DNA from 2 places in the Bradyrhizobium genosp. A genome. Region 2 is predicted to be linked to the other one. Evidence: predicted binding sites of a transcription regulator. Region 2 holds the regulator's gene; the other holds the start of a gene.
The links. Region 2 encodes LexA, which represses DNA repair genes until DNA is damaged. Its sites were predicted from a motif close to TGTTCNNNNTGTGTTCNG; they were not measured.

Region 1: a site for LexA is predicted at 2,493-2,510, ahead of ACP2YP_RS37480 (DNA recombination protein RmuC). Genes of this name have one in related genera too.

The regions. Positions count from the first base shown of each region.
Region 1 is NZ_CP188196.1:7,996,052-8,000,323, forward strand. It holds gene dapE (succinyl-diaminopimelate desuccinylase) at 1-8, shown strand, start outside; gene truA (tRNA pseudouridine(38-40) synthase TruA) at 161-898, opposite strand; gene fmt (methionyl-tRNA formyltransferase) at 898-1,833, opposite strand; gene def (peptide deformylase) at 1,846-2,370, opposite strand; gene ACP2YP_RS37480 (DNA recombination protein RmuC) at 2,542-3,744, shown strand; gene ACP2YP_RS37485 (AmpG family muropeptide MFS transporter) at 3,924-4,272, shown strand, end outside.
Region 2 is NZ_CP188196.1:4,633,288-4,637,559, forward strand. It holds gene ACP2YP_RS21515 (hypothetical protein) at 1-18, shown strand, start outside; gene ACP2YP_RS21520 (LuxR C-terminal-related transcriptional regulator) at 48-242, shown strand; gene glp (gephyrin-like molybdotransferase Glp) at 346-1,557, shown strand; gene lexA (transcriptional repressor LexA) at 1,735-2,436, shown strand; gene ACP2YP_RS21535 (hypothetical protein) at 2,614-2,817, shown strand; gene ACP2YP_RS21540 (hypothetical protein) at 3,009-3,443, shown strand; gene ACP2YP_RS21545 (ComEC/Rec2 family competence protein) at 3,454-4,272, opposite strand, start outside.

The DNA of each region.
Region 1 (4,272 bases), 3.4 Mb from region 2:
TTGGGTAGGCTCTTCTCCCTCGCCCCGTCCTTACGGGGAGAGGGTCGGGGTGAGGGGCTGTCTCCGCGATTTCGGTGAGAGACGGACTCGCGGAGAGTCCCCCTCACCCGATCGCTGCGCGATCGACCTCTCCCCGCAAGCGGGGCGAGGTGAAGAGACCTCAATAATCCACCTTCACCAGATACAGCCCCTCCGGCGGCGCGACGATGCCGCACGCGGCGCGGCTGCGCGCGTCCAGCGCTGCGGAGAGATCGTCCGCAGTCCAGCGGCCTTCGCCGACCCAGACCAGCGATCCCACCATCGAGCGCACCTGGCTATGCAGGAACGAGCGCGCCGAGGTGACGATGATGATCTCGCGCCCTTCGCGCAGCACGTCGAGCTGGTCGAGCGTCTTTTCCGGCGACTTGGCCTGGCACTCGGTGTCGCGAAAGGTGGTGAAATCGTGCTTGCCGAGCAGGCGCTGTGCGGCCGCATGCATCGCGTCAGAGTCGAGCCGGCGCGGCACGCGCCAGGCATGGCCGATGTCGAGCGCGAGATTGGCGCGGGTGTTGATGACCCGGTAGCGATAGTGGCGTTTCACAGCCGAGAAGCGCGCTTCGAACGTGTCAGGCACGATCTCGGCTTCGAGCACCGCAATCGGATGCGGGCGCAAATGCGCATTCAACCCGTCGCGAAAACGGCCCGGCGGAAACTGCTTCTCGATGTCGACATGCGCGACCTGGCCGCGCGCATGCACGCCGGCATCGGTGCGGCCCGCGCCGTGCACCCGCGCATCCGCGCCGGTCATCGCCTTCACCGCCGCTTCCAGCGCGCCCTGCACCGAGGGCAGCGTGTCCTGGATCTGCCAGCCGAAGAACGGCGCGCCGTCATATTCAATGGTGAGCTTGTAGCGGGGCATCAGATCAGCCGCATGGGCGGCTCGATTTTCACGCCGCGCAAGAAGTCCACCGCCTGCATCCGGGCCTTGCCCTCACGCTGCAGCTCGAGGATGCGGATCGCACCCTCGCCGCAGGCGATGGTGAGCTGGCCATCGAGCACCTCGCCCGGCGCACCGGAGCCCTTTGCAAGCTCACAGCGCAAAATTTTTACGCGCGCATTCTCCGTAACACCGGCGAGCTCGGCCCAGGCGCCGGGAAACGGCGACAGGCCGTGGATGTGGCGCAGCACCGCGTGCGCGGGCCTGCTCCAGTCGATCCGTGCCTCGGCCTTGTCGATCTTGGCGGCGTAGGTGACGCCGTCCTCGCTCTGCTTCTTGAGCTGGAGGCCACCGCGATCGAGCGCGGCCATCGCACGCACCATGAGGTCGGCGCCCAGCCGGGACAGGCGATCATGCAGATCGACCGCGGTCATGTTGTCGGTAATCGCGAGACGCTCGGCCATCGCGACGTCGCCGGTGTCGAGGCCGACATCCATCTTCATCACCATCACGCCGCTCTCGGCATCGCCAGCCATGATCGCGCGGTTGATGGGCGCGGCGCCGCGCCAGCGCGGCAGCAGCGAGGCGTGAAGGTTGTAACAGCCGAGCTTTGGCGCATCGAGGATCGCCTGCGGCAGGATCATGCCGTAGGCAACGACGACGGCCGCATCGGCCCCAAAGGCGCTGAACTCGTCGAGCGCCTCCTGTGTCTTCAACGTCTTCGGCGTCAGCACGGGCACGCCGAGCTTTCGCGCGGCTTCTTCAACCGGCGTCGGCTGCAATTGAAGGCCACGCCGGCCGCCCGGCTTCGGCGCGCGGGTATAAACGGCCGCGATCTCGTGGCCATGCGCGACCAGCTCGAGCAGCGTCGGCACGGAGAAATCGGGCGTGCCCATGAAGATCAGGCGAAGGGGCATCGACGGAGAACCTTACTCCGCGCGCTTGGCGGCTTTCTCGAACTTCTTGATCACGCGGTCGCGCTTGAGCTTCGACAGATAGTCGACGAACAGCACGCCGTTGAGATGGTCGATCTCGTGCTGGATGCAGGTGGCGTAGAGGCCTTCGGCGTCCTCCTCGTGCACCTTGCCGTCCAGATCGGTAAAGCGCACGCGCACCTTCGCGGGCCGCTCGACCTCCTCGTAAAATTCGGGAATCGACAGGCAGCCTTCCTCGTAGACCGACAGGTCCTCGGACGACGCGATGATCTCCGGATTGATGAAGACGCGCGGCTCCGGCTTGGTCTCGCCGTCCTGGTCGGGCTTGGCGAGGTCCATGGTGATCAGCCGCAGCGGCTGCGCGATCTGGATCGCAGCTAAGCCGATGCCGGGCGCGTCGTACATGGTCTCGAACATGTCGTCGGCAAGCTTGCGGATCTCCGGCGTGACCTTCTCGATCGGCTTGGAGACCAGACGCAGCTGCTTGTCGGGCAGGATGATGATTTCTCTGAGGGCCATGGCGGGCGATTTAAGCCGCGCGCGACAAGCGGTCAATGCGGCCGGGAACGCGTTAACGGTCCGCTAACCATAAAACTTCAGGTTTCGTTAACGATAAAAATCAGGGATCGATTAACCATAAATGTTCGCTATTCGTTCGTATGACCCGGCGAATCGGCTAGAAGGGCTGGCATGAACGAGATCATTTTCATGCTCGGCGACTGGCCGGTGCGCGCGATCGATGCGCTGATCGGTTTCGGCGCCCTGGTCCTCATCCTGCTGGTGGTTCTCACGGTAGTGATCGCGCGATCCGGGCGGCGCGGCGCGGAACTCGCCATCGCGCACGCGATCCGGGCCGACGAGCTCGAGGAGAGTCTCAGCCAGGTCCTGCACGCCCAGAGCGAGGCCGCCGGCCGGGCCGACGCCATGACCCAGGCACTGGCCGGCCGCCAGGCGGAGATGGCGCGCGCGGTGAACGAGCGGCTGGATTCGGTGACCCATCGGGTCGGCCAGTCCATGGAGCACTCGACCCGGAACACCATGGAGAGCCTGCGCGCGCTGCACGAGCGGCTCGGCATCATCGACAACGCGCACAAGAACCTCACCGACCTCACCACGCAGGTGACGACGCTCCGCGACGTGCTCGCCAACAAGCAGTCGCGCGGCGCCTTCGGCCAGGCGCGGATGGAAGCGATCGTCCAGGACGGCCTGCCGAAGGGTGCTTACGAATTCCAGTTCACGCTCTCGACCGGAAAACGGCCGGACTGCGTGGTGTTCCTGCCCGACCAGCGCCCGCTCTGCATCGACGCAAAGTTTCCGCTGGAAGCGATGACCGCGCTGCACGACGCCCGCACTGACGAGGAGAAGCGCGTCGCGACGCAGCGGCTGCGCGGCGACGTGATGAAGCATGTCAGCGACATCGCGGAAAAATACCTCGTCACCGGCGAGACCCAGGAAATGGCGCTGATGTTCGTGCCGTCGGAATCGGTCTACGCCGAAATTCATGACGGTTTCGACGACGTGATCCAGAAGGCCTATCGCGCCAAGGTCGTGCTGGTGTCGCCCTCGCTGCTGATGCTCGCGATCCAGGTGATGCAGCAGATCATGAAGGACGCGCGCATGCGCGACGCCGCCGACCAGATCCAGACCGAAGTGATCAAGCTCGGCGACGATCTCGGCCGCCTGCGCGACCGCGTGCTGAAATTGCAGAAACACTTTGCCGACGCGAACGAGGACGTCCGCCAGATCCTGATCTCCGCCGACAAGATCGAAAAGCGCGCAGGGCGAATCGAGGAGCTCGATTTCAGCAAGACCGACGCGCCCGCGGACGGCCCGCGGCTGGTGGCGTCAGGCGCGCCGGAGCTGTTTCCAAGGAAGCTCCAGGCGGGGGAGTAAATTTTCTTACCTCGCCCCGCTTGCGGGGAGAGGTCGGATCGCCCTTGCGATCCGGGTGAGGGGGTACAGGTCTCACAGCCATCTCATCTGTGGAGAGAGGCCCCTCACCCCACCCTCTCCCCGTAAGAACGGGGCGAGGGAGAAGAGGCAGCGGCGCCAGAATCTGCTAACAAGCCCGAATGACTGCCCCCGACGCGACCTCAGAAGCTGCTCCGACCTCCTCGGCCGCTCCGACCTCCTGGCGCGACAGCCTGGCTGTTTACCTGCAACCGCGGGTGCTGATCGTGCTGTTCCTCGGCTTCTCCTCGGGGTTGCCGCTGGCGCTGTCGGGGTCGACGCTGCTGGTGTGGATGCGCGAGGCGGGCGTCGATCTCAAGACCATCGGGCTGTTTGCGCTGGTCGGCACGCCCTACACGCTGAAATTCTTGTGGGCGCCGCTGGTGGATGCGCTGCATGTGCCGCTGTTCACGCGCGCTTTCGGGCGACGGCGCGGCTGGCTGCTGTTCTCGCAATTGCTGCTGATCATCG
Region 2 (4,272 bases):
CCGATAGACCCGTCGTGATGCTCGGCCCGGCGCCTCGGCGAAACTGCTTGCGCGAGCGCTGCGGTCTCACCCGCGCCGAAGCTCTCTTCGCCCTCGATATCGTCAAGGGCGGTGACCGCAGGGACGCCGCCGGGCGGCTCAGCGTCACCGACGGAACCGCGCGCAGCCACCTGTCGAAGATTTTTGATGAGACCGGCGTGAGCCGGCAGGCCGAGCTGGCGCGGTTGTTGTGGCAGAAATAGCTGGCCTCAGCGCCCTCTTATCCATTTTGCCTCGGCGCGCGCGCTCGGCTAGAACGCTTGCTGCAACCTGATCCTTGTGTTGCCCAAGCAGGAGCTTTCACCCGTGGCCCTGATGCCGGTCTCCGATGCGCTTGCTGCCGTGCTCGCGGGTGCGGAGCCGCTACCTGAGGAATCGGTCGCGCTCGACGAGGCCTTCCATCGCGTGCTCGCGCGCGACGTCGCTTCGCGGCGCACACAGCCGCCGCAGGCGATGTCGGCGATGGATGGCTATGCCGTGCGCGCGGCCGATGCGGCCAAGATTGATACGCAGCTCAACGTCATCGGCGAGGTCGCCGCCGGCCGTCCGTTTGCAGGAACTGTCGGCGCCGGCGAAGCCGTACGGATCTTCACCGGTGGCGTCGTTCCCGACGGCGCCGATGCGGTCGTGATCCAGGAGGACACCGTCGCCGATGGCAAGCGCATCGCGATCAAGGAGGCAGCCGTCACCGGGCGGCACATCCGCCCGGCCGGCATCGACTTCTCCGAGGGTGACGTGCTGCTGCGCAAGGGCGCCCGGCTGACCGAGCGCGACCTCGCGCTCGCCGCCGGCATGAATCACCCGCAGCTTGCGGTCCGCCGCCGTCCAAAGGTCGCGATTCTCGCTACCGGCGACGAGTTGGTGATGCCGGGCACCACGCCCGGCCATGGCCAGATCGTTTATTCCAACGGCTACGCCCTGCACGCGCTCGCCCGCAGCGAGGGTGCTGACACCATCGACCTCGGAGTTGCCACCGACACGCTTGCCGCCACCACCGCCGGCATCCGCCGCGCGCGCGACTCCGGCGCCGACATCCTGATTACGACGGGCGGTGCCTCGGTCGGCGACCACGATCTGGTGCAACAGGCGCTCCGCGACGAAGGCACCTCGATGGCGTTCTGGAAGATCGCGATGCGGCCGGGCAAGCCGATGATGAACGGGCAGCTCGGGGCGATGCGCGTGATCGGCCTGCCCGGCAATCCCGTGTCATCCTACGTTTGCGGCTTCCTGTTCATGGTGCCGCTGATTCGCGCGTTGTCGGGCCGTTCCGTGGTTCATCATCGACGCGAACGCGCCGTGCTCGGCCGCGACGTCGGCGCCAATGACCAGCGCGAGGATTATCTGCGCGCCCGCCTCGATGTGCGTGATGACGGCACGCTGATCGCCCTTCCCGTCAATCACCAGGACTCCTCGCTGCTTGCGAATCTCGCTGCGGCACAGGCACTTCTCGTGCGCACACCGTTCGCACCGAAGGCCGAAGCGGGAGCGCCCTGCGAGGTGCTGCGACTGCCCGTCTGAGCGCATCGTTCGCAACCGTTCCGCGAACTTTGTCGCGTTCACGGTAAATTAAGCAGTTGCGGAACATGTATCGAACATATAGTGTCCGTTCATGATTTGTTTCGAGCGTGGAGCGGCTTATTGCTGAATTCAGCGGTCTCGGAATCGAACGACATCAACCGGGGGACTTTGGTCGAGATGTTAACGCGCAAACAATACGAGCTCCTGCGGTTCATCAGCGAGCGCCTGAAGGAAAGCGGCGTGCCGCCCTCCTTCGACGAGATGAAGGACGCGCTCGATCTGCGCTCGAAATCGGGCATCCATCGCCTGATCACGGCGCTCGAAGAGCGCGGCTTCATCCGCCGCCTGCCCAACCGCGCCCGCGCGATCGAGGTGATCAAGCTGCCCGAACTTCAGGCCGCCGCCGGCACCCGCCGCGGCTTCACGCCGAGCGTCATCGAAGGCAATCTCGGCAAGGTGCGCACGACCTCGAGCCCACTCGCCGAGGAGGGTGAGCGTCCCGTCGCAGTGCCCGTGATGGGCCGGATCGCGGCTGGTACGCCGATCGAGGCGTTGCAGACCCGCAGCCACACCATCAGCGTCCCGCCCGACATGCTCGGCTCGGGCGAGCACTACGCGCTCGAAGTGCGTGGCGACTCCATGGTGGAGGCCGGCATTCTCGACGGCGACATGGCGCTGATCCAGCGCAACGAGAGCGCCGACACCGGCGACATCGTGGTCGCCCTGATCGACGACGAAGAAGCGACGTTGAAGCGTTTCCGTCGCCGCGGCGCCTCGATTGCGCTCGAGCCGGCGAATGCTGCCTATGAGGTCCGTATCCTGCCGCCCAACCGGGTCAAGATCCAGGGCAAGCTGATCGGGCTGTACCGGAAGTACTGAGCGCGTCGCAATCGACGACCGCCATCAACGATAGGAGCGGACGATTGTCCGCTCCGGCTGGATAGTCTTTCTGGTTTTGCACAGATTATCCGGCCCCCTCTTCAGCCCTACATCCTCGGCACGCCACAACGAAGCACGCATCGCTTCGCCGGCCTTTGAGAGACCGAGGAGACCACCATGCGCAAAATCGCATTGAGCACTATAGCAACGGCGCTGATCGCAGCATCAGCGTCGCAAGGCTTCGCTGCACAAAAGCAGCACCACGCCCGCAAAGCGTCGCAGGCAACGAGCGAGCAATTCCGCGATGCCCGCAACGCCGTCACGCAGCCGACACAGCCGGCCTGGCAGTATTCGGGCTGGTCAGCGCCCGCAGGCCGTTGACCGAACGGCTCTCCAAATGCACAGGAGCAGGCTTTGTTCCTCGCATATTTGAAAAAGATATTGTGATGGTGGCTTGCGGATCCAAGCCGCAGATTTGCCCACAACCAAGCAGACGCTTGCTAACTTCCACTCTGATAGAGGCCTGCGCCTCAGAAGGGGCGCGGTGCTCTATCCTGATTGAGGAGCACCCGATGTGTGACTATAGCCTGCATGCCGTCGCGACGCGTCCCGCAGAGGTTGGCGAGACGATCGTCACGACAACGTTCCGCGGCACCTCGACGCGCGGCTTCGCCTCCGAGGCCGACATGTCCGTTGCAGTCTGCCTGCTGCCGGGAACGGAGCTCGCCTTCGCCGACAACGTCCGCTACGACAATCGCTGGATCTGGACGCGCACCGTCAACTCGCGCGTCGGCAAGTTCGGCAAGGTCGATCCGCACATTCCCGATCGTCATCACGACGCGATCGAATTTCCCGACGGCAAATACGTCCTGGTGACGCAGCTCGTCGAAGGTCAGCGTGCAACCGTGCTGCAGCTGCCCGTGACCCAGCCGCTTGGCGAGCGCGAGCACAAGCCGCAGGTCATCGCCGACAGCCACTCGACGTCCCCGCGTCTGCCGATCGGCTAAAGGGTCGGTCTCAGTCCTCGGCCTGAAGATCGGCTTCCGACGGTGTTGCATCCCGGACGCGCGGAGTTGCGGACCGCGGCATGAGGGTCAGTTCGAAATCTCCATCGCCGGCCGCCGCCGGCGACCAGGGGCGGTTTGCGCCCCTCGCTTTCACCGACGCAATCGTAAAACCGTCGCCACGCTGCGTCAGCGCCAGCGCGCCTTGGCGCGCGAGACGCAGCCGATCGACCACCATCGCACCACAATCCGGTGGCGCGGGCCTTGCGGTCACCACCAGTGCCGCGCGGCTGCAATCGTCGCTCAGCGCGTCGATGCGTAGCGCCTGCGCAATCATCCGGCCGTCGGCGAGCGGCGTGACGCAACCGGACTCGTCGCACGACACGCCGTCACTGAATGAGGCGCTGGCGGGATCGCGCGGGTCCGCGTCCGCCGCGAGCCACTCCTTGATCAGGAAATTGTCCTTGTTGGTCCTCATCAGATGCAGCTGCCCGTCCCTGCCCCGCACTGCGACGCTCCGGCCGTCACCGGCGATAAGAATGTCGGGCTGCCGGACCGACAGACCCCAGACGGTTGCCGCCATGAGTACGAAGGCGCCCGACCAGCGCAGGGGCGTGCGCAGCAGGCCCATCAGGACCAGGCCGAGGCTCGCACCGATCAGCGGCGCAATGCCAAAGGCGCCGACATGGCCGATCGCGCCGGGCAACGCGGCGACCCAGCGTGACACCGCCACCATCCAGTCGATCCCGATTCCCATCAGCCACCAGAACACACTGTCGAGCCCGAACGGGGCCGCGAGCAATCCCAGCAGTCCAGCTGGCATCACCAGCGC